Regions from separate parts of the Pseudalkalibacillus berkeleyi genome, predicted to be linked through region 2. Evidence: riboswitches for the same ligand, from Rfam matches in the RefSeq annotation. Region 2 holds a riboswitch; each other region holds the start of a gene.
What was found. A riboswitch is a leader RNA that binds a small molecule or an ion and turns the genes downstream of it on or off. The one in region 2 is predicted to bind S-adenosylmethionine.

Region 1 (8,210 bases), 1.9 Mb from region 2:
TTGATAGTAAAGAAACTAAACCGCTTCATAAAAAGCAAGATTCGCAGAAAAATACACAAACTAAATCTGTTGAAAACGTTTTAAATGAACCAGATCAAGCAGAACTAGATACAGCAATTAAGGACTTAAAAGAAGATAAAGTAACTGCACCTTCAGTTCCAGCTAAAACAGAGGATTCTAAGCAGCAGACCATTACAGGTAATGAGGAAAATAAGGATGCGAAAGAGTCTGAAAACGATCAGGATGCCGAAAGTGAAGAAGATGATGAAGAGCGAAAAAACAAAGAGGAAGAGAATGAGGGCAAAGATATAAGTAAAAAGCACTCACATAAAAAGTCTTTCTCAAAGAAGGACAAACACAAGAAGGACCACAAGAACCATAATCGTCAGGTTAAAATTAAAATTCATTTAGGAGAGTGGAAGAAACAGCTTCCTTCTTCGGATCATAATCAAGATCGCGACCTATTAAAGGTACAATTTGTACAGACGGGCACGTTCCAGAACCTTTTTTCAACCGGTTTTTAAAATCATGGCATTCGTTCATGATCATTTGTCGTACACAAATTTAACAGTCAACCACAGTCAGCATGGACTGTGGTTTTTTTTATATACATTATCCATGCAACATTATTTTAGAAGTGAGCCTTAGCTATTTTTCACGAATATTGATAAAGAAACTGTCGAACGTTTATACAAGGACATTTCAATTCACCTATCGAAGAATATCTACATAACGGAGAGGAGATGGGGTATGAAACAGGTTATAGAGGTGTTTACGAAACGATTAGAAAGACAGTCGTATTTATCACCCTTTTTCAAGTTGCAAGACTTTGTCATAACCTTGTCCTCTAATAAAGAACAGGTATCCATTCATATGAAAAAACGATCATGTCAAGTGATTATGGATGACATTCAGAGTGAGAATGTCATCGAAATTATTGGTAGTTCGGATACGTTATTACAACTCATTCAAGGTAATGAGAAGCTATCAACCTTAATCAAGCAAAACAAAGTAACCGTAAATGCTTCGTATCGAGTCGTCCTAAAGTTAGAGTCGATCTTCTTTTTATCTGGTCAACAATCCAGAAATGCCATGTAGCATATTTGGAAAAGTATCTTTATCTCCGTAAACCTCTTGTACTGTATGATCCGCACTCAATAAAACCGTCGTAGGTACGCCTTTACATCCAAATTGATCATACACTTCAGTTCCTTTGTCTTTTAAAACAGGGATAGATATATGATTTCTGCTAATAAATTCGTCCCTTTGTTCACTTGAGCCTTCTCTTCCTGATACATTTATTGAAATGACCACTATTTGTTCACTTCTCATCGATTCATAAAACTGATTTAATAAAGGAACTTCCCTCATGCAATCCGGACACCAAGAAACCCAGAACTGTAGGATAACAGGCTTTCCGGTAAAGTCAGATAAAGAAACAAGTTGATGATTAGCAATATTCCTCAATGAAAAATTTACTTTCTCAGACATTTGAACAAGTGTCCTCCTTTATTTGAATTATAGTATGAAGGGTATCATATTTCATTTAATATTCGCAGAGAAAATGATTGACATGTAAAAATAACGCATGCTACAATGCTCTCATGCTTAAATAAGCTAAAGTGATAAAGTTTAAAATCATTTAAATAAAATCTTATCAAGAGTGGCGGAGGGACTGGCCCTGTGAAGCCCGGCAACCATCAAATCAGTTTGATTTGAGAAGGTGCCAAATCCTGCAAAGTGTAATGCTTTGGACGATGAGATAGAGAGTTTAACCCAAACCTTTCTGCTCATTTACAGAGCCGAGAGGTTTTTTTTCGTTGGATTTTAAAATACTTAAATAGGACAGGGAGGAGTTGAGTGACTTGATCACTTTAAAAAATATAAAGAAAGTCTTTTACACGAAAGACGGTCCGGTTAATGCAGTCAATCACGTTGACCTTGAAATTGAGAAAGGCGAGATCTTCGGTGTCATTGGATATAGTGGCGCAGGGAAGAGTACACTCATTCGGATGTTGAACATGCTAGAAAGACCGACTGACGGCTCAGTCGATATAAATGGACAAGCCTTAACGAATCTAAACAGCAAGGATCTTCGCACAGCTCGGCAACGAATCGGAATGATTTTTCAACACTTCAACCTATTATGGAGTAGAACAGTCAAAGAAAATATCGCATTTCCTTTAGAAATCGCTGGCGTTGGTAAAGAAGAACGGGACAAGCGTGTAAATGAATTGATTGAACTTGTCGGACTAACAGGTCGTGGCGAGTCATATCCTTCGCAATTAAGTGGCGGTCAAAAGCAACGTGTTGGCATTGCAAGATCGCTTGCAAATAATCCGGATGTTCTTTTATGTGATGAAGCTACTTCTGCATTAGATCCGAAAACGACAGATTCGATCTTAAATCTTCTCGTTGATATTAATCAAAAATTAGGTTTGACTATTGTTCTGATCACACACGAAATGCATGTAATTAGGAAAATTTGCAATCGGGTAGCGGTCATGGAAGATGGAAAAGTCGTTGAACAAGGTCCAGTATTAGAAGTATTTAAATCTCCTGAAAAAGAAATCACGCAGAATTTTGTGAAGCAAGTAACAGAACCAGAAGAAACAGAGGAAACGATTCAACACCTGATAGAAAAAGGGGATCAACATAAGGTAGTGAAGCTTACTTTTGTTGGTGGTACTGCTGAACGGCCGCTCATTAGTGATTTGATCCGGAAATTCCAGGTGAACGTAAATATTTTACAGGGGAAGATTTCTCAGACGAGAGACGGGGCATATGGCACTTTGTTCATCCAAGTCGAGGGTGAAGCCAATGAGATTGAAAAAGCGGTTAGCCATGTCCGACAGCAAGAAGTGGAAGTGGAGGTGATCGTCCATGACTAATTTATTTCCTAATGTTGATTGGGAAGATATGTGGGAAGCTACTCTTGAAACCATATATATGACTGTCATTTCTGTCAGTGCGACATTTGTATTAGGTATCATATTGGGATTACTCTTATTCCTTACTGACAAGAATAATCTATGGCAAAACAAGCCAGTACAATCGGTCGTAGCTACATTCGTCAATATTTTCAGGTCAATTCCATTTATTATATTGATTATTTTACTCGTACCGTTTACAACATGGATGGTTGGATCTATGTTAGGTGCGAATGCTGCACTCCCTGCATTGATTATCGGTGCTGCTCCTTTCTATGCACGAATGGTTGAAATCGCCTTACGTGAAATAGATAAAGGAGTAATTGAAGCAGCTAAATCAATGGGTGCAACAGATATGCAAATCATTTACAAAGTACTATTGCCTGAATCACTACCTGCACTGATTTCTGGTATCACGGTCACTGCAATTGCATTAATATCTTACACAGCAATGGCTGGGGTTGTAGGATCAGGTGGACTAGGTACTTTAGCGTTCTTAGACGGATTCCAGAGATCTCAAAACGATGTCACACTTGTTGCAACCGTCATTATATTAATCATCGTGTTTATCATCCAATGGACGGGTGACTTCTTAACACAAAGAACGGATAAAAGATAAACTGGAGGGAAAACAAAAATGAAAAAATTTATTTCGATTTTGGGTACCGTATTAGTGATTTCTGTATTAGCTGCTTGTGGTGGAAAAAGTGGAGACAAAGAAGAGCTAGTTGTAGGAGCTTCCAATGTTCCTCATGCTGAAATTCTTGAAGAAGCACAGCCGTTGTTAGAAGAAAAAGGTGTTCAACTTGAGATTGAAACGTTCCAAGATTATGTTGTTCCGAACAAAGCGCTTGCCAATAAAGAGCTGGATGCGAACTACTTTCAACATGTTCCTTACATGGAGCAACAAATGAAAGAAAATGAAAAGTACGACTTCGTTAACGCAGGTGGTATTCACATAGAGCCTATGGGTGTTTATTCTAAAGAATACAAAAGCCTCGAAGAGCTACCTAAGGGCGCAGAAATCATTATGAGTAATGCAGTTGCCGATCACGGCCGAATTCTAAGTATGTTTGAGAGCGAAGGCTTGATTACTTTAAAAGAAGGCGTTAAGAAATCGGAAGCGACTGTTAAGGATATCGATGAAAATCCAAAAAACCTTAATTTCGAACCAAAGGTTGATGCAGGCCTACTTCCTAAAATCTACAATAATGGTGAAGGGGACGCAGTTCTGATTAACACGAACTACGCGATTGATGCTGGACTTGATCCGAAGAAAGACGCAATTGCATTAGAAGGCACAGATTCTCCTTATGTAAACATTATTGCTGTGAATAAAGGAAATGAAGATGATGAAAGAATCAAAAAGTTAGTTGAAGTACTTCGTTCTAAAGAAATGCAAGACTTTATCAAAAAAGAATACAAAGGTGCCGTTGTTCCAGTAAGTGAATAACAACATCCTTAATGGAAGACAAGACTGGGTAGAGCAAATATTGCGATACCTGGTCTTTTTTTGTTTTTGTAGAGGATTAGTCTATGTGGTGCCGGCGATCAGGTGCTTACTGTCCGCGGTGGAGCTGAAATGAGGATACGGCGGATAGAAAGAGGTGTTTACTGTCCGCGGTGGAACAGAAATGAGGATATGGCGGATAGAAAGAGGCGTTTACTGTCCGCGGTGGAGCAGAAATGAGGATATGGCGGATAGAAAGAGGCGTTTACTGTCCACGGTAGTGGCGAAATGAGGATATGGCGGATAGAAAGAGGCGTTTACTGTCCGCGGTAGAGGCGAAATGAGGATACGACGGATAGAGCGAGAACTCAACTTTTTTTTCACAATATTTTGGTGAAAATTCACATTTTCCATAACGGATACTATTCTTGAGAATCATCATACTAAGTAGGAAGAATTTTATGTTGTAAGGAGTGAATGAAATGAAACAAAATGAGATGAATGAACAGCCAGGTTCTCCGACAGAAGAAGCGTTAATGGACTATAAGCACGGATTAGGGATTTTTACTGAAAAAATGCCTGATGTAGCACGCAAGTATAATGCGTTTACTGAATCATGCTTTAAAGCTGGGAAATTATCGAAAAAAGAAAAACAACTGATTGCATTAGGCATTAGTATCTATTCTCAAGATGAGTATTGCATCATATATCATACTAAAGGGTGTCTAGACCAAGGTTGTACTGAAGAAGAGATACTAGAATCTGTTGGTGTTTGTGCTGCCTTTGGAGGAGGAGCGGCCATGAGTCAGTCTGTGACACTTGTTCAAGAGGCTATTTCTGACTTAAGTCAAATGAAACATTAATCAGAATTATGTGAAAAAGGGATGTATTCGAGGGATATGTATCAACACACCTATTAAAGTGAACCCACCGTCTGTAAGCCTTGCACAGAGGATATTATCAAGAAATTTGGGAGTTGGGGTTTAATCGATTAACTGATAGGGTATTACATGTAGTGAAAATAAAGATTGAAAACCCGAAAGGATTGATTTATTATCCATCAAATTGACACACACCAACACCATACAGGTGAAATGGAAAAGGCCATGCACCAATCACATGGAATAGGGTATGCTCAATATGAACAAAGTCTAGAAACGCGTATGGAAATCGAGCGTAGACGAGAGCGTGAGTATAAGAGAAGTCAACAAATTCTAAATGAATTTACGGGTAAAGTCACTAAGTCGTAACTACAAAGAACTGAACACAATAGAACATTAAATATTTTGGACCTTATCACACAAAGATAAGGTCCTTTTCATTTAGATGAATGGTTCCATTGACCAACCCAACCTAAATTTTCTAGACCAAGATGAATCAATAATAACGAATGGATAGAGAATAATAACATTTGGTATGTGATGATGGAGTATATACAGCGTATAAAAGAGATCTTCCGCTTTCAATAAGTAGCATTCATTCTCAATTAGAAAACGGAAATATCGCATTTTTTAAGACTCCTGTTGAGAATTATTTTAATTTGATTTAAAATTAGAATGATAATAAAGAAATAAATCGTGATTATTTCATTTTTCGCTTGTTTTTCGTTACAATGTTAAATGGAGTAATTAATTTGAAATACGAAATTGGAGGGTTATAGTCATGACTGCACCAAACATTAAGATTGAAAACCTACATGTTTCCATTGAAGGAAAACAAATCATTAAAGGTCTTGACCTTGAAATAAACGGTGGAGAGATCCATGCAGTAATGGGGCCGAACGGAACGGGTAAATCCACACTTGCTTCTGCATTGATGGGCCACCCTAAATATGAAATCACAGAAGGTACCGTAACTTTTGACGGGGAAGACCTTCTTGAAATGGAAGTAGATGAGCGTGCAAAAGCTGGTCTATTCCTAGCTATGCAATATCCAAGTGAGATTAGCGGTGTAACAAACGCTGACTTCCTACGTTCTTCTATTAACGCTCGTCGTGAAGAAGGAAAAGAAATTTCATTAATGAAGTTCATCCGTAAGATGGACAGCAAAATGGAGCTTCTTGATATGGACGAATCATTCTCTCAACGTTACCTGAATGAAGGATTCTCTGGCGGTGAGAAGAAGCGTAATGAAATTCTTCAACTGTTGATGCTTGAACCTAAGATCGCAATTCTTGATGAGATTGACTCTGGACTAGACATCGACGCATTGAAAGTTGTATCTAAAGGCGTTAATGATATGCGTAACCCAGATTTCGGTTGCTTAATCATTACTCACTATCAACGTCTACTTAACTACATCACACCTGATAAAGTCCATGTAATGATGCAAGGACGTATTGTGAAATCTGGTGGACCTGAACTTGCTCAACGACTTGAGGAAGAAGGATATGACTGGATTAAAGATGAACTAGGAATTAAAGACGAAGTTGTTCAAACAGAACAAGCATAGGCTTTGAAGGAGGATTTATATGTCAGTGGAAACGAACGAAACGAAGATTGCCTTCGATCAATCATATGTAAGTGATTTTTCCAATCAAAGAAACGAACCCAAATGGCTAACGGACCTTCGTCTTCGCGGGTTGGAACTGGCTGAAAGCCTACCGATGCCGAAGCCGGAGAAAACAAAGATTGATAAATGGAATTTCACACAATTCCAACATATCGTTAAAGCTTCAGAAGTGAATTCTGCGGACGATTTACCAGAATACATTTTGAACCTTATCGGTAAAGAAGATCGTACTGAAAACTTTATTATACAGCGGAACTCAACGCCGGCGTTCCGCCAAGTATCTCAAGAGCTTCAAGACAAAGGTGTCATTTTTACTGATATCGCTACTGCTGTTCAAGAGCATAGTGAGTTAGTTGAAAAATATTTCATGAACCAAGCTGTGAGTGTTGATGAGCATCGTTTAACAGCTCTTCATGCTGCACTTCTAAACGGTGGAGTATTCGTATACGTACCGAAAAACGTTGAAATCGAAGTTCCGTTACAATCTGTATTCGTACAAGAAGATGCGGAAGCTGCACTTTTCAATCACGTACTAGTCGTTGCTGAAGATAACAGCTCTGTCACTTATGTAGAGAACTATCTATCTCATAGTGATGATCAACAATCCGTAGCGAACATCGTTGCAGAAGTTTATGCTGGCCCGAATGCACGTGTACAATTCGGTGCGGTAGATAACTTCGCTAAAGGTGTTACGACTTACGTAAACCGTCGAGGACATGTTGAACGTGATGGAAAAATTGAATGGTCGCTCGGTCAGATGAACGACGGCAACACAATTTCCGACAACACGACAAACCTTGTTGGTGATGGTTCGTATGCAGATACGAAGACGGTATCCATTGGTCGTGGTGATCAGAAGCAAAACTTTGTCATCCGAGTCAACCAATGGGGTAAACAATCGGATGCACAATTACTTGCACATGCTGTTATGAAGGATAACTCGAGCGCAATCTTCAACGGGATTGCAAAAATTGAACATGGTGCGACAAAAGCAAACAGTGAGCAAACAGAACGTGTTCTTATGCTTAGTGAAAAAGCACGTGGCGATGCGAATCCAATTCTTCTGATTGATGAAGACGATGTTACAGCAGGTCACGCGGCATCAGTTGGTCGTATGGACCCGCTTCAAATGTTCTATTTGATGAGTAGAGGGATTTCCAAGCATGAGGCAGAGCGTCTTGTCATTCATGGATTCCTTGCACCAGTTGTAAATGAATTACCAATCGAGGGTGTTAGAAAGATGTTGACGGAAGTAATCGAAGGGAAAGTCAATTAATGATTGCAAACGATATTCGTAATCAATTCCCTATCCTGCATCA
Region 2 (8,210 bases):
AACTGTACGTCCTTCGGCAATACCGGGTCTTGAATGGAGCTGAACACATTGACGAGATCCTCAACGACTGCACTAGCGGTTGGATACTTACCTGCTCCCGGACCTTGTAGCTTCAGCTCGCCGACTAAATCTCCATTAATGACGACTGCATTGTCTACACCATCTACAGCGTACAATTGGTGATCCGGTGTGACAACTTTCGGCTCGACGCCAATTTTCAACCTTCCATCCTCCCACTCAAGGGAAGCGATATGCTTCAAGCGAAATCCAAGCGATTCAGTCAGTTGAATATCTTCAAGCGTGATGTCCCGGATGCCTTTTTGCTTAATTTCTCCCCATTCCAGACGAATGCCATATAGCAATTCTGCCAAAATGACAATTTTAAAAAATGCATCAAAACCGTCCACGTCATTCGTGGGATCCGCCTCAGCATAACCCGCTTCCTTAGCACCATTGAGTGCATCAACAAATGACCTTTCTTTTTCACGAATTTCGCTTAAAATGTAGTTAGAAGTGCCATTCAAAATCGCCTCAATTTTCAACACTTGATTGACATGTAGGAGCTGCTTCAAGGTTCCAATGATCGGAATCCCTCCTGCAACAGCAGCCTCGAAGGAAACGTTGACATTATGCTCAGCGGCAAGTGCTTTCAACTCGAACCCTTTATGCGCAAACAGCTCTTTATTGGCTGTAACAACATGACATCCTTTTTCAATCGCTCTTCTTAAATAGGTGTATCCCGGTTCAACTCCGACGATCGCTTCTACTACAACATCCACGTCGTGAAGCGTAATAATCTCTTCAAAATCAGACGTTACAAGTACGCCATTTTCTACAACTCGCGGCTTCGTTTTATCCTGAATCAAGATCGCCACTACTTCCACTTCTCGCCCCAGTAGAGCCCGAAATCTTTCTTGCTGTTTTTCGATGATTTCATACACGCCACTGCCGACCGTTCCGAACCCGAGTAACGCAACATTCACTTTTCCCAACGTTTCCCCTCCTCTAATAAATCGCTAAATATCCAAGAACTGTGCTTAGTGTCATAAGAACAATGAAGCTCCGCACATCGATCAATGGAATTCTTTCTTTATTCATAAAATCTCAGCCTACCTCTTGTGTACTAAAGGAGGTCAATCCGGTTGCAACTTCGATCGCTTGTTCGAGATCCTCAATTAAATCCTCCACATTTTCTATGCCAACTGATAAACGGACAAGATCTTCAGTCACACCGGATTCCTTCAATTGCTGAGGTGATAATTGCTGATGCGTCGTACTTGCCGGATGTATAATCAAGCTCTTTGCATCACCAACATTGGCGACATGAGACCAAAGTGTAGCACTGTTAATGACTGCAGAACCCGCTTCTCCACCACCTTTTATTCCGAACACGACAATAGAGCCAGCGCCATTAGGTAGGTATTTTTTCGATAGCTCATAAGACGGGTGATCTTTGTTCTCTGGATACAACACCCACTCAACTGCAGGATGGTTCTGTAAGTACTCGGTAATTTTCCTCGCATTTGCCACATGCTCTTTAATTCGAACGTGTAACGTTTCTAGGCCGAGCGCGATTTGGAAGGCATTTTGTGCACTAATGGCGGCACCAGTATCCCGTAGAACTTGCACTCTCGCCTTCACGATGAACGCGGCTTCAGGGAGCGCTTCAGCAAAAACAATGCCGTTATAGCTTGGATCAGGTTCGGTAAAACCAGGGAACTTCGGTTGATTCCAATCAAATTTACCCGCGTCTACAATAATGCCACCAAGCGTTGTACCATTCCCACCGAGCCACTTCGTTGCCGAATGAATGACGATGTCTGCACCGAACTCAATCGGCCGAGTTAGAAACGGTGTCGCAAACGTGTTATCTACAATGAGTGGAATACCTGCTTCATGAGCAATTTTGGCAACCTCTTCAATATCAAGGACATGGAGGCCTGGATTTCCGATCGTCTCGGCAAAAATCGCCTTCGTCTTTGGTGTAATCGCTTTTCTGAAATTTTCAGGGTCAGTCGGGTCTACGAAATGCGTTTTAACGCCATGCTTTGGTAATGTCGTCGCAAACAAATTGTACGTTCCACCGTATAAAGTTGATGCTGAGACTACTTCATCTCCAGCCTCCGCAACATTAAAGATTGCAGTAGAAATGGCTGCCATTCCACTCGCAAGAGCAAGCGCGCCAATGCCTCCTTCGAGCTCAGCTACCCGCTCTTCAACCGCGGTAACCGTAGGATTGTGAATTCTTGAATAAATATAGCCTTCCTCTTTCAAACCGAATAAATCTGCAGCATGATCCGTATTCTCGAACTTATAAGCGTTCGATTGATAGATCGGTAATGCTCTCGCTCCTGTTACTGGATCTGGTTGTAACCCTCCATGTACACCTACGGTTTCAAGACGATACTTCTTTTGTTCACTCATTTCATTCACTCCTCGATTCGTTTTTTAAGCTTGCTTTTGGTGTGCGATCGTGTATAACTCTGCTAGTTTGCTTTTGACAATTAGACCCCATTTTTCAAATTCAACTAAAAATCCGTCATGACCAAAATCTGATTCAACTTCGTAAAATTGAGCATTTCCACCATGCTGTTGAATGGAGGATATGAATCCTCCTAGCGCATCTGGTGGATAAATAAGATCCCTCGTAAAACCAATCCCAATCATCGGTGCTTCGTAACCTTTAATGGCTTCTTCTATTCCACCTCTTCCCCTTCCAATATCATGAGTGTTCATCGCGTCAAGCAGTGTCATGTAACTGTTGGCGTCAAAACGATCGGTCAACTTGTCACCTTGATACGATAAATACGACACGACTTCGTAAGGTTCTCCCTCACTAACGCTCTTACGACGATCAAACCGATTGTTAAAAAGCAGATCTGATCGATAGGTGATCATGCCAATCATTCTGGCGATGCTCAACCCTTTTGTGCCACCATGTTGAATCGATTCTTTCGCGATGTGGTTGAAGGCAATGCCGTAGTCACTTAATGTCGGCGTAACCGCAATCGGTATGAGTAAATCCATGAAAGTGGGATACATTAAACCCCATTCCAAAACTTGCATACCACCAAGTGAACCACCGACGACTGCCTTCAATCGTTTGAATCCTAGGATTTTCAATGCAACAAACTGGACTTCCACAAGGTCACGTACGGTTAAAATTGGAAAGTCCTCACCATACGGCTCACCTTTTTCTGGATGAATAGTTGCTGCCCCTGTTGATCCATTGCATCCACCTAAGACGTTAAAAGTAATGACCTGATATTGATTGGTGTCGATGTATCCTCCTTTCTGAATCAAACCACGCCACCATCCAGGTTGTTCATCTGATCCTACTGTGACGTGATTACCCGTCAAAGCATGGCAGACAAGTATGGCCGGAGCATCAGGAGGACCGCACCGCTCGTAGACCAGTTCCACTTCTTCAAGCACTTCGCCTGATTCAAGTGTAAAGTTTGGAATTTGTACAGTTTCAGTTTGATAAGACATCATTTTGTCCCCCTTTTGCCTTAGAATCGAGAAACGCAAAAAGCCTCTCTGTAAAGACAGAGAGGCAAAATAAACACATTTGTCTCTCTCATCTTCCAAAGCGTATTGACGCTTTGCAGGATTTGGCACCATTTCAAACCTAAGTTTGACGGTTGCCGGGCTTCACAGGGCCAGTCCCTCAGCCACTCTTGATAAGAGCTTGCTATTGATGTTTCATTTTTAAATTATTTGAATCTTAGCACGGTGATTTTGAAGTGTCAACATTTAAATTTTCTTCATTTTCATCAAAATTGGTATCATCAAATATCTCAATCCTTGATTTAATTGTGTTTTTCGTAACGTTCTTCACTAGAGAATTTTTTTATTTCATCTGCTTTTCAAAAAGATCGACTCCAAGACTTTCAAGGACCCTGATTGCTTCAACAACCGGTAATTTCGGTAACTGGTATTCATCCTGAAGAACCTCTGTAATTTCTTTTTCAGATTGTAAAATTCTTTCATCCACCTCACCATTTTCATATCGGATCGAGAACGTGTTGTTAACGAGAGAGAGCGTGCGATTCTGGGATATCTGATAATGATGGCAGCGTAAATGAGATAGGAAAAAAGCCCCTGGTTGATTGGACTTTGTGATCGTCGGTTCAAATGCCTCGAAAGTCATTTTATGATCGGGATTGAAGTCCCAATCATCCTTCACAACTTTCCCATCTCGGTATCGGATAAATCGGTACGTTCCCTTATTGTCCGAGTCTGGTAAAATACGTATTTCTTCAATGTCATACGCAGTTAAATTATTCGTGTCTTTTTCAAAATTGACAGGCTTAAAAAATGGAGAAGCAGAACCAAAATCAAGGTACAACCGCTCACCATCCAACTCGATCATGATACCAATATGAGATTTACCTAACTCAACATGATACCCCTCATAACCTAGCGTTTTAAGTAGCTTCAAGGCATGTGAATTATTCGTATAACACGTGCCACCAAAATCGTAACGGAACATGTTCTCAACATACACATCGATCGGTGGAATATGAAATTTATTGATCTTGTAATCTCGTAAATACATAAGCTTGCTAATGTTTTCAAAGGGTACCGCATTCAAATGCGCTCGACAGAATTTTTCAAGAAATAACCTGGTTGGTAATTCTTGCTCAAGACCTAGCCGCTCAAGATAACGGTCTGCCCATACTGGTAATGTATTCATTCTCATCACACCTTCCTCATATTCCTATTTTATGGTGCCAACTGAATGAACTCGACCAACCAACGATTGAACCTTATTTAAGACTTTGGATGTATTATTGAATCCATAGCTTACGCAAATCAACGTTCCCGAATGAAACAAACTGGATATCCTGAATCATCGGATGAAATGTCCTACGTTTAACTGGATGAGTCAAGTACAGAAATAGGTTGTGAGCCCGTATGTAATTTTCAATTTGGCAAATCCATTCTTCGCGGTCGTCAGCGCGTTTTTCCCTTTTGAAGCATTCAAGCCATTGATCAATTTGTTCTAGATGTTCTACAGCCAAGAAGCGGCGAAAAGCTAGTGCCTCATTGTAAAATGCACCGAGAAAAGACAAGTGATAATCGTTAGATGCGACTTCTCCCATAAACATCATATCAGCCTGTTGCTCAATTTCTCGAGAGTAGAGTACATCTATTAGACAAGGCTTTATGACAATATGTACATTAAACTTTCGTGCTTGTTCAACGAACCATTCTCCTTCTTCTATAGCTTTAGGGTAATTTAGTGATATGAGCGTCAACGTCTCTCCTTGATAGCCACTTCTCTTCAGCAATGATTCCACTTTTGATAGATTCCTCACGCGTTGTTCAGAGTTCCAATGAAAATAACCTGAAGCCTCAATCGGTTCTTCTCTCTCTAACTCTCTATACATCTTTTTTATATCCAAAATGTGATACATCGCTTCTCTGAAACTAGCATCATCGACAACTGACCTTCGATTAAAATTAAAAGCAAGGAAACGGAAGCCAACCTCTACTTCTTCTTTTTCTTGGATGCCATTTTCTTCTTCCACACCTTCTACTTGAAAACTCACTTGGTTCACAGCTGGCGTCGGCACTTTCCAAAATTCTATATGATCGAGTAATGCCCTTTCTAAGAAATACTGATCAAATGCCTCTAATACGATTTTTTTATCTGAACGCTCTTTTAATTTGAATGGTCCTGTGCCAATCCACTCATTTTCATCAAACTCTACATCTTTAGGTAATACGGCTAGGTTATGTGCGCTTAAGTATCTTAAGAAAAAAGGATTAGATTCTTTCAGCTTAAACTGCACGATGAAAGAACTTAGACATTCAATCTGCTCAATATCCTTTATCAACCAATAAAATGGGGAGTCTTTCGTAAACCTCTCGAAAGTGTACTTCACATCTTCTGCTGTCATGATCTGTTGATGATGGAACCGTACACCTTTTCTCAAGTAGAAGCGCCAAGTCATGAAGTCTTCATCCACGACCCAATGATGTGCCAAGTGCGGTTTGATTTCATCCACATGTTTGTCATAAGACACAAGACAGTCACCAAACTGCTGAATCAAATAACTTTCAAACGTAATTGATGTTTTTGTTGGCTCTAAAGTTGTAAGTTCTCTTGTAACAATAGAACGAAGTACATCCTTGGACTCATTTTGAGATTGCAGTCCGAACAAGGTTTGAACTTCATTGGAAATGTTTGCGATCCAAGACCGCGGAATAGGTAGTTGGAGTAATTGCATCAATTCATCCATTTGCTCTTCTTTGACCAATTGACGAATCGTTTCGTCCAATTCATCTTGAAAAGATTTTTGAAAGATAATTTGAGAAGGATTGCCTCTACCTCGTCCAGGTATGTATCGAAAATAGCCTGCTTCTTCAAATTTTTTAAGTTTTCTCTTTACATTTTTCTGTGTGCAGAACCAAGTTTGTTCAATATCACTGAGCTTGAAAGTTGCGGTATGCTCCTTTTCCCGAGGATACAGAAAAGCTCTTAATTCATAATAAGATAAGTCCATTATCATCTTCCTCCCGTATTAGAAAAGCGCAAGCACCCTGCTAGGGTCACTGACGACCGACTGGGAGGCTATTACCGCCACAGCAGGTCTAAAGTGAACCAAATGGCTGGGTGCTGGAGTTAGACATTACATCTATGCGTTCAGATTTTCTACTATACTTCCTTTCAAAAAAAGGGGACATTTTCAAATGCATTATACCCTTTTTATCCCCTTTTATAAAATGCAAAATAATGACAAAGGAAGGTGACCTCTATGCTGAAAGAATTACACCCAAATATTAGAATACGGATTTATACATCCTTCTTAAGTCGAGTGATCGGCTCGATGATTTTCCCATTCATGGCGATCTATTTTACGAATGCGTTAAATGCCTTCTGGGCTGGAACTTTACTGATGCTTAACGTGCTCGTCCAGTTTATTGCTGGTCTTTATGGGGGATACCTTGCTGATATTTTAGGTCGGAAAAAGCTGATGGTGCTTGGTGAATGGATGAAAGTGATCGGGTTCATCGGAATGATCCTCGCTAACTCACCCTGGTACACATCTCCTTGGCTGACATTTGCTATGATGACAATCATCAGTGTCGCATCTGGACTCGTCAATCCTGCTGCCGAAGCGATGTTGATTGACGTCAGCACGAAAGAAACACGCGCCTTCATGTACGCTGTCAATTATTGGGCTGTGAACATGTCGATCATGATTGGATTGATTGTCGGAGGTTGGTTTTACAAAACCCATTTCTTTGAACTGTTGCTCGCGTTGTTCGTCATGTCACTCATTACCTTATGGATGACAGCGACATTGATTACAGAAACATACATACCACAAGGATCAACAACAAAGCCATATGGAATCAAACCAATTTTACAAAGTTATAAAACGGTTATAACAGACATCCCCTTTGTCCTGTTTATTCTTGGTGGGATTGCAGTGTTAGCGATTGAATTCCAACGAAACAACTTCATTGCGGTCCGCTTGGAAGACGAGATCATCCCAAAGTCATTCACTTTCTTTGGCGCGTTCGATCTATCCATTGATGGCATTAAATTACTCAGCTTGTTGACGGTTGAAAACACAATTATCATCGTCTTGTTCACTGGAGTGGTTGCCAAATGGATCCGCAATAAACCCGAACAGCCGATTATGTATGCTGGATTCATCTTATTCGGATTAGGGTATGCCATTCTTGCGTTTTCAAATAACTTCTTAATACTATCTCTTGCTGTCGTTGTTTTATCAGTCGGCGAGTTGATGTACGTTCCGACGAGGCAGTCGATCTTGGCAGATATTGTAGATGACTCCAGGCGCGGAGCTTACATGGCATTTAACGGATTTGTTTTTCAGATTGGAAAAATGTTCGGTGCACTCGGAATTATCGTCGGAGAAGCAATCGGTGGAATCGGTATGGGAATCTTGTATGTTGTATTCGCTCTGCTAGGCGTTGGGTTTGCTCGCCTTGCAATCCAAATGCGCGAAACGAAAGGAACAATCGTAGCAAAAGAAAGCACTATGTGAGTGAGGATGAACATACCCCCATTCTTAGAAAAGCTGACGCAAACCTCCATGGTTTATGTCAGCTTTTTTACTTGAAATGTTGAATATTGTCTACACGTATAATTTAGGTTGGACATATTATGTAAAATACGAGCAGTTGGACAAACCCTTTGGAGGTAGATAGAATGTCAGAAAGTAATC
Region 3 (8,210 bases), 850 kb from region 2:
GTAATCAAGCTTTTCTACTTGATATTGAACACCTTGATGAAGATAGATCGCTTCCTCGTGTAGAAGTGTCATCGAACTGAAACGATCCATCTCTCCAATGACTTGAACGTTTGCCACATTTGATTGATCAATGATGACTACGTTCTCTTGTGATGCAGAGCGTAAACTAATGTTGTGTGCAGGGAAAGAGTCATTCATCCAATACCAGCGGTCCCCTTGCTCATGGAGTACGCCTTCTTCAGTCAGAAAGTACATAATTTCATCAATTTCTACGCCATCAAATGTTTCATTATGCTGAAATGGAAGCTCGTATGCTGCACATTTCAAATGGTCAACGAGTATCAATAAGTTGTCAGGATTAATTCTTGCTGTTTCAGGGTTTCGATTAAAGAAATAATCTGGATTTTGAATAATGTATTGATCTAGTGGCGAAGAGCTAGCAACCAGCACAACCACTGACTCGTCCTGCCTTCTACCTGCACGGCCCCCTTGTTGCCAAGTACTCGCAATCGTACCAGGGTAACCGTTCATAATGCATACTTGAAGTTGACCAATATCAACGCCTAACTCAAGGGCATTCGTACTCACAACACCTATGATTTCTCCATTTCTGAGCCCCCGCTCAATTTCCCGCCGCTGCTTCGGCAGATAGCCGCCGCGATAGCCTCGAATTGATTTGTTACCAATCTTTCTTTGAATCAATTCTTGTAGGTAAGTAAGAAGTATTTCAACTCGAACACGGCTTCTGGCAAAAACAATCGTTTGCACTTCATTCTCCAAGAATAATGAAGCGAGTTTCTTGGATTCTAAAGTGGCACTACGTCGAATATTAAGTGATTTATTGACTATTGGAGGATTGTAGAAGACAAAATGCTTCCTTCCAACTGGCGCACCGTTATTATCAATCAACCGAACTTGTTCTCCGGTCAGCTTTTCGGCCAATTCCTTAGGATTCGCAATCGTTGCAGATGTACAAATAAAAGTAGGCTGGCTACCATAATATGCGCATATCCGTTTCAACCTGCGAATTACATTTGCAACATGACTCCCAAATACACCTCTATATGTATGGAGTTCATCGATGACAATATATTTTAAATTCTCAAACAGAGATACCCATTTCGTATGGTGAGGTAAGATTGCTGAATGCAACATATCCGGATTTGTCATGACGACGTGTCCGGCTTTTCGGATGACTTGTCTAATGTTAGATGGGGTATCTCCGTCGTACGTATAACTTTTGATTTCTATGTCGATTTCGTCTATGAGTTCGTTCATTTCACTTTTCTGATCTTGAGCAAGCGCTTTTGTTGGAAAAAGGTAAAGTGCGCGACTGCTTTCATTTTCCGCCACCTCTTGCAAAACAGGAAGATTGTAGCAAAGTGTTTTTCCGGATGCAGTAGGTGTAACAGCCACGAAGCTTTCCTGATTACGAGCAGCTTCAACAGCAGAATATTGGTGAGTGTATAATCCATTAACCCCTCTATTCATTAACGCTTGACGAATTTTGGGATGGATATATTCAGGAATGTCAACTGAGCTCCCAGCCTTTTCAGGAATCGTTTTCCAATGTGCTATGTTTGAAGCAATTGAGTCCTCTTGGTTCATCACTTTTAGAATTTCATTCAAGTGTTTTCTCATTTTCATACCGTTCACTCCATTCTATTTTCTATTTTATCGAATAAACGTTCGTAGGAAAAGAGTTTGTGGCTAGAATGGTAATATTAGGCCCTGTTTTAAATAAAGAAAAGAGCTTCGGGTCAACGAAGCTCCTTCTCATTACACTTTAATTATCCACTTGTTTACTTACCTCATCTAGAAACCCTTTCAAACCTTCGTTTTTAATTAATGAACCGATGCCTTCGATTTCAGTTTCTGTATTGAGGAAAAACATGGAAATTGCTACTTCTACGTTATAATCTAGTGCATCCCGCAGGCCTTGTATTTCATACGTTTTGTTGACCGATCTCTTGGTCAGTTTTACTGCTGATGAGGGGAGTTTGGATATACGCCTAGCAAGTCCTGTTACCTCTGTTTCAAGTTGTTCCTTTTCGACCACCTTATTAAAAATACCAGCTTCTTTTGCTTCATAAGCATCTAGTATATCACCTGTAAGCAAAAGTTCCTTCGCTTTGCGAATGCCTACAACCCAAGGCATCATCAATGTTGGTGGTGCTGCTCCGAATCGGATTTCAGGTTCACCGAACTTTGCCTCATTTGATGCAATTGCTAAATCTGTACTCAAGACCCAGTCAGCAGCTCCCCCTAGAGCATGACCACTAACCGCTGCTATTGTAAGTTTTTTCAATGACCATAGCTTGATACTGACCCGTAACAACGATTCAAGATGCGCTCTCCATACTTCAGATGGTTGCTCGCCAATCGGTGATGGATAATTGAACGCCTCCTTCAAATCGACACCAGCAGAGAAATGTTCCCCCGCTCCTTTAATGATGACAACCTTTACTTCTTGATCTTTTTCAAGTAAATCTAGTGCTCTTTCGACCTCATGTGCTAATGAGTCTTTTATTGAGTTTAATCGATCAGGGCGGTTAAGGGTAATGGTTCCGATACCATCTTCAATTTGAGATAAAATGTATTTAAAATCCTCTGTTCTTGTTAAAGTTGACGATGTCATTTAAATTCACTCCTTCTATTATTTGAAAGTATGGGTAACGTAACTGATTTGAGAACGCGACATCGATGTCACATAACTAACAACAATCATAGTTACAATACCGATCACAGAACATATAAATAACGCAATGTAAATGTTCTCAATGAGTTGAAATCCAGTAAACCAAATATACGATCCTGAGCCTGTGATAACAGATGAGATTGCCCCATATCCATTTCCTTTCTCCCAGTAATATCCGAGAATAATCGAACCGAAGGTCCCGCTAATAATTGCTGAAAAACTAAACTGGATTAACAATGCAAGCGAGTCTGGTGGGTTGATTGATAAATAAAGTGACAGCAAGCCTACTAAGAAAAGTGACCATTTAGCTCCTAATACAGCTTTTTGGTCAATGCCATCCGTAGACAGCGAAGAATACTTAGCGAGAAGTGGTTTAATTAAATCATTTCCAATGCTAGATGTGACCGTCACATACAAACCATCTGTACTAGATAATATGGCAGAGAGTAAACCAATCATTAATAATCCGACCACAATAGGAGGAAAAGATTCCATGAGATATACAGGAATTGCTTGATCCATTCTACTGAGGTTTGGGGATATCACTCTCGCTGCTAGTCCACCAAAGACCATTAATGACGTTATGAAAAAAAGGTGAACCCCTGCTGATAGCGTAAAAGGTCTCAAATCCTCTTCCTTCTCAAGCGTTAAAAACTTATTTGCTAATTGAGGTGTTAAGACAAAACCAATCATTAAAAATTGGATGGTTAATAGAGCCATTACACTCCCATAAGGTCCTCCTTGTGAAAAAGCATTTGTTAAGTTTGGATCAATCGCGGCTAGTTTGTTTTCCAGTCTGTTGAACATTGAGAGCCCACCACCAATCGTCCAAAACAAGGAGGCAAATACAATGACGCCTGTCAAAGACATTAATATCCCTTGAATACCGTCCGTAATCACTTGAGCGAACATGCCCCCAAGGCGGATATAGAAAACTGTGATCACAACACCGATCACAATCCCCCATAAATACGGAATCCCGGTAATGATTTCAAAAATGGTTGCCATCCCTACATTTTGTCCGACAATATAGTAAATGTTGAATAACAATAGAATCGAAACGATCATCTGTAGCGATTTGCTATTGTATCTTTTTCCAAGCCATTCAGGGAGCGTTGCAACACCTCCTGCCTTCTTATGTTGACGCCAAAAGTTTTTCGCGAGGAAAAGTAGAGCGATCCAAGCTACGCCAAATGCTCCGAGAATGTACCAAAACACCGAGAGACCATATTGGTAAGCTAGCCCAGGAACACCTAAATATAAATTTGCACTAGCAAATGTTGCTGAGAAACTTGCCCCAACGATCCATGGGGCAAGCTTACCTTCCGCCGTTGCAAAACCCTTCATCGTTCTACTGTGTTTCTTTCCTTTATTTCCAATCCAAGAAAGAACACCTATATAAATGAGGAAGAGTACACCAACAATGACTAAAACATAGCTCGGTAAAGTACCCATTCTTACAACCCTCCTTTATCTTGTTTCGGATATAATTTATTCCATAGCCATAAGCCGATCACCCAAAATATGATAAGTCCAGTTAGGTAGAATGTAAGCATCAGGTCACTCCTTTATCTAATAGTTTGTCAGATGTGAATTCGACTAAAATATTTGGATTAGCAATTGTAGAAATATCACCTATTTGTTCATTTAAGAACACATTTTTGATCACTCTTCGAACGATCTTCCGGCTTTGGGTGCGGGGAAAATCTTTAACAAAGAAGATAAACGTTGGTTTAAGTGGTTTACCTAGTTTTTCAGCAACTGTGTTCACTAATTCATTTCTAATGAGCCCTTTATCAAGCTGTTCACCCTCATTTTCTAAGGTCACAAATCCGATGATGGATTGGCCTTTTATATCATCAGGTATGCCGATAACTGCGGCTTCCTTAGCTCGGTCATGATTGGTTAACACTTCTTCAATTTCAGTTGGACCAATTCGCTTTCCAGCTACCTTGATCGTATCGTCCGCTCTGCCCTTGATATACCAGTAACCTAAGTCATCTATAGACACGAGATCTCCGTGGACCCAAACGCCTGGCCACTTATTCCAATACGTATTTAAGTACCGGTCATCATCTTGCCAAAAAGATTTGGTCATTCCAACAAATGGTTGTTGGACAATCAGTTCTCCAGTTTTATTTCTGACGGGTTGCTGATCTTGATCAACCACTTCCGGATCAATGCCAGGTAATGGTCCATGAAATGAGGAAGCTTTTAAAGGCATCGTTGGATAGCAGCCAATAATGCCTCCACCAGCTTCCGTACCTCCTGAATAATTTATGATCGGACAACGGCTTTCCCCAACTTGTTCAATTAACCATGTCCATGATGCTTGATCGATTGCCTCTCCAGTTGAACCTATAATTTTCAATGACGAAGTATCATAGGATGGCAGTGTTTGGTCACTATGAGTCTTTCTCAAGGTTCGAACAACCGTTGGCGCCATCCCAATATGAGTTAAGCGATGGTCCTCAATAAGCTGTAAAATTCGCCCATTTTGAGGATAATTAACATCTCCTTCATAAAGGACTGCTGTACAATGAAATAAATTTGCACCAATTAATAACCATGGCCCCATAATCCAACCGATATCCGTCATCCAAAATAGCTTGGCGTCCTCTTTAACATCGAAGCAGAAGTACATATCAATGGCGGTTTTAATGATGAAACTACTATGTGTATGGACAGTTCCTTTTGGTTTCCCTGTTGTCCCAGACGTATAAATGATTAAGTAAGGATCCGATGCCTTTGTTTCATGTGTGATTAATGTTGCTCCTTTTGACGCTAGAACATTTTCGTAATGTCGATCTAATCGGCGTTTCGTAAAGTTTGTATGGGTATGATTAACGACAACTACATGTTCAACCGAAGGGGATAGATCTACAGCTCGATCGGCAATTTCTTTCATCGGACTTACTTTTCCTTTTCTAATAGAACCATCGGCAGTGATCAATACTTTACATTCACTATCGTTCAGACGAGTTGTAACAGCATCTGCCCCGTACCCTGAAAACATCGGTACAGCGATAGCACCTAACTTCGCACATGCATATAACGCAATTGCAGATTCAATAATCGGAGGTAAGAAAATACCTATTCGATCCCCATAACCTACTCCTAATCGTTGTAGGCCTAAAGCGAAGCGACTGACATGTTCATCTAATTCCTGATAAGTTAGTCCCTGTTTGCTACCGTCTTCACCTTCCCAAACGATCGCATTTTTCGTATTGCATTTTGTTAGATGTTTCTCTACACAATTTTTATAAATGTTTATATATCCGCCTTTAAACCATTCAGTGAAAGGTGCACCATTTGATGATTCAGATATTCTGTCAAAAGGTCTGTCCCATTGAAAATGAAACGTCTCATTGATCGCATTGTAGAACCAATCCTGATCTTCAGCAGCCTTCTTTATGAGTGCTTGGTAATCTGAAACCCCATAACGATTTGTGAATGCCGTTAAGTTCGCTTCATCTATCTGATTCTGATTCGGACGCCAAATTACTTGATCTGATCCGTAAAGTTCCAAACTCATATTGATTTCACCCTTTCCAATTCATTCATACAAAAAAGCAACCTTGTGCAAATCCCACCTAGGATTTAATGCTCAAGGTTGCCTCTAGTTTGTCTAGTCAGCACATATTCTTATTTCAATCTTACCTTTTCATTCTTTTCAATTTGAATGACTTTTCCGTCTTGTACAACTAATGTTACGGAACCGAAATCCATTGATTCTAACATCTTATTCAAGCGAGGTACGATCGCTTGTAACGCTTCTACTTCTTTAGCCACTTTGTTCTTCTCCTTTCATTTTCTAATTCGCGAGAAGATAAGGACAATTGCATATGAGAAAACAAAAAAGTCTCTCAAGATGAGAGACTTTGTAATCTGTACATGACCATGTATGTACCTTATCTCTCAAAATGGAATGCCATTTTGCTGGAATTGGCACCTTGCTGTTAGCAGGTTGCCGGGCTTCGTAGGGCCAGTCCCTCAGCCACTCTGGATAAGCGGTTTAACTTATTTTTTTGAATTTTACATGAATGGAAGTCTCGAAGTCAACAAGTTTGTGAAAACTAGGTGTTTTGGCTTAGATCTAATATTAAACGCCTGCCATTAATTTACTACGTTCTTGTAAATATTGCTCAATGGCTTCTTCAAGCATGTTCAGCCCAGCATCAATTTGATCTTTTGTCACGATGAGCGGTGGTACCATACGAATGACGTTTCCTTCGTTTCCACACAAATAAAATAGTACACCTTTCTCCAATGCAAGATCTAGTATTCTGAGTAGCGCGTCGCCACTCGGCTTTTGGGTATCCGGATCGACAATCTCAATTCCAATCATCAATCCAATTCCTCTTACGCTTCTAATGACATGATCATACTTTAATCGTAAGTTTTCTAATTGATTCATGGCATAATGACCTATTTCATATGCATTCTCAATTAACTTTTCTTCCTTCAACACATCTAATGTCGCAAGAGCTGCAGAGCACGCGATTGGATTCCCACCGAAGGTTGTTCCATGACTCCCAAGTGGCCACTTTTGCATTAATTCAGCAGATGCAACAGTTGCGCTCAACGGAATGCCAGATGCGATTCCTTTGGCAATCGCCATAATATCAGGAGTCACACCAAATGTTTGTGCTGCAAACCAGTCACCCGTACGACCAAACCCTGTTTGTACTTCATCAAAGATCAATAAAATATCATGCTGGTCACAAATTTCTCGAATCTTTTGTAACCATTCTTTTGGCGGTATAATATACCCACCTTCACCAAGAACTGGCTCTAAAATAACGCAAGCAACTTCGTCTGGTTGAACTTGGTGTTGAAATAATTTATGGAAATCCTTCTCTAGCTTTTTAACAGAAAACGCAATACAGTCATCTGTACCTTGAGGGCATTCGTCTTCATCAAAGTATGGAATTTGATAACTTCCACTTGGATTTAGAAACTTTCGATATTTACTTTTCGAAGTCGTCACATTCAGTGCCCCTAATGATCGACCATGGAAACACCCTGTAAATGAAACGACGTAAGGACGTTCCGTTACGTGTTTAGCAAGCTTAATGCCACCTTCAATAGCCTCTGTTCCACTATTTGCAAAGAAAAAACAATCTAAGCCCGTCGGCAATACAGTTTGTAATTGGTCTGCAAGCTTCAAAATCGAATCATACATAATGACACCAGACGGACCGTGTAGTAATGAATCTGCAGCATCTTTTATGGCCTGTACGACTTTCGGGTGCCTATGCCCTGTGTTCGTAACCGCGATGCCTGATGTGAAATCTAAGTACTTCTTACCATCTACACCATAATAGTAACAGCCTTCTTCCTTAACAACAGGCAAATTGGGGTGATCCTTAGCCATAGAAGGGGCTAGTAGTTCAGGCATCCGTTCAAATAAAGGTTTCCAGTCATAATCTTGAGTAGACATATGCATTCCTCCAAATACGAATCTAGGTTGCGCGTTTTAATAAATAGCTCTGTTAGAGAATATTATTGA

Region 1: it holds a riboswitch for S-adenosylmethionine, as region 2 does, so the genes downstream of both, L2716_RS12610 (methionine ABC transporter ATP-binding protein) here and metX (homoserine O-acetyltransferase MetX) in region 2, are expected to answer to the same signal.
Region 3: it holds a riboswitch for S-adenosylmethionine, as region 2 does, so the genes downstream of both, L2716_RS07265 (YezD family protein) here and metX (homoserine O-acetyltransferase MetX) in region 2, are expected to answer to the same signal.

What each region holds. Positions count from the first base shown of each region.
Region 1 covers NZ_JAKIJS010000001.1:2,393,261-2,401,470, reverse strand. The annotation lists gene L2716_RS12625 (anti-sigma factor domain-containing protein) at 1-524, shown strand, start outside; gene L2716_RS12620 (SCP2 sterol-binding domain-containing protein) at 751-1,098, shown strand; gene L2716_RS12615 (TlpA disulfide reductase family protein) at 1,066-1,491, opposite strand; SAM riboswitch class I at 1,652-1,764, shown strand; gene L2716_RS12610 (methionine ABC transporter ATP-binding protein) at 1,866-2,891, shown strand; gene L2716_RS12605 (methionine ABC transporter permease) at 2,884-3,549, shown strand; gene L2716_RS12600 (MetQ/NlpA family ABC transporter substrate-binding protein) at 3,568-4,383, shown strand; gene L2716_RS12595 (carboxymuconolactone decarboxylase family protein) at 4,863-5,243, shown strand; gene L2716_RS12590 (YuzK family famiily protein) at 5,475-5,630, shown strand; gene sufC (Fe-S cluster assembly ATPase SufC) at 6,043-6,831, shown strand; gene sufD (Fe-S cluster assembly protein SufD) at 6,851-8,167, shown strand; gene L2716_RS12575 (cysteine desulfurase) at 8,167-8,210, shown strand, end outside.
Region 2 covers NZ_JAKIJS010000001.1:512,469-520,678, reverse strand. The annotation lists gene L2716_RS02795 (homoserine dehydrogenase) at 1-983, opposite strand, end outside; gene L2716_RS02790 (O-acetylhomoserine aminocarboxypropyltransferase/cysteine synthase family protein) at 1,105-2,424, opposite strand; gene metX (homoserine O-acetyltransferase MetX) at 2,449-3,492, opposite strand; SAM riboswitch class I at 3,578-3,690, opposite strand; gene L2716_RS02780 (arylamine N-acetyltransferase) at 3,854-4,699, opposite strand; gene L2716_RS02775 (SgrR family transcriptional regulator) at 4,794-6,515, opposite strand; gene L2716_RS02770 (MDR family MFS transporter) at 6,768-8,030, shown strand; gene L2716_RS02765 (sulfotransferase family 2 domain-containing protein) at 8,195-8,210, shown strand, end outside.
Region 3 covers NZ_JAKIJS010000001.1:1,363,681-1,371,890, forward strand. The annotation lists gene L2716_RS07245 (DEAD/DEAH box helicase) at 1-1,647, opposite strand, end outside; gene L2716_RS07250 (enoyl-CoA hydratase/isomerase family protein) at 1,787-2,638, opposite strand; gene L2716_RS07255 (sodium:solute symporter family protein) at 2,657-4,153, opposite strand; gene L2716_RS07260 (AMP-binding protein) at 4,254-6,233, opposite strand; gene L2716_RS07265 (YezD family protein) at 6,344-6,490, opposite strand; SAM riboswitch class I at 6,607-6,711, opposite strand; gene L2716_RS07270 (aspartate aminotransferase family protein) at 6,801-8,141, opposite strand.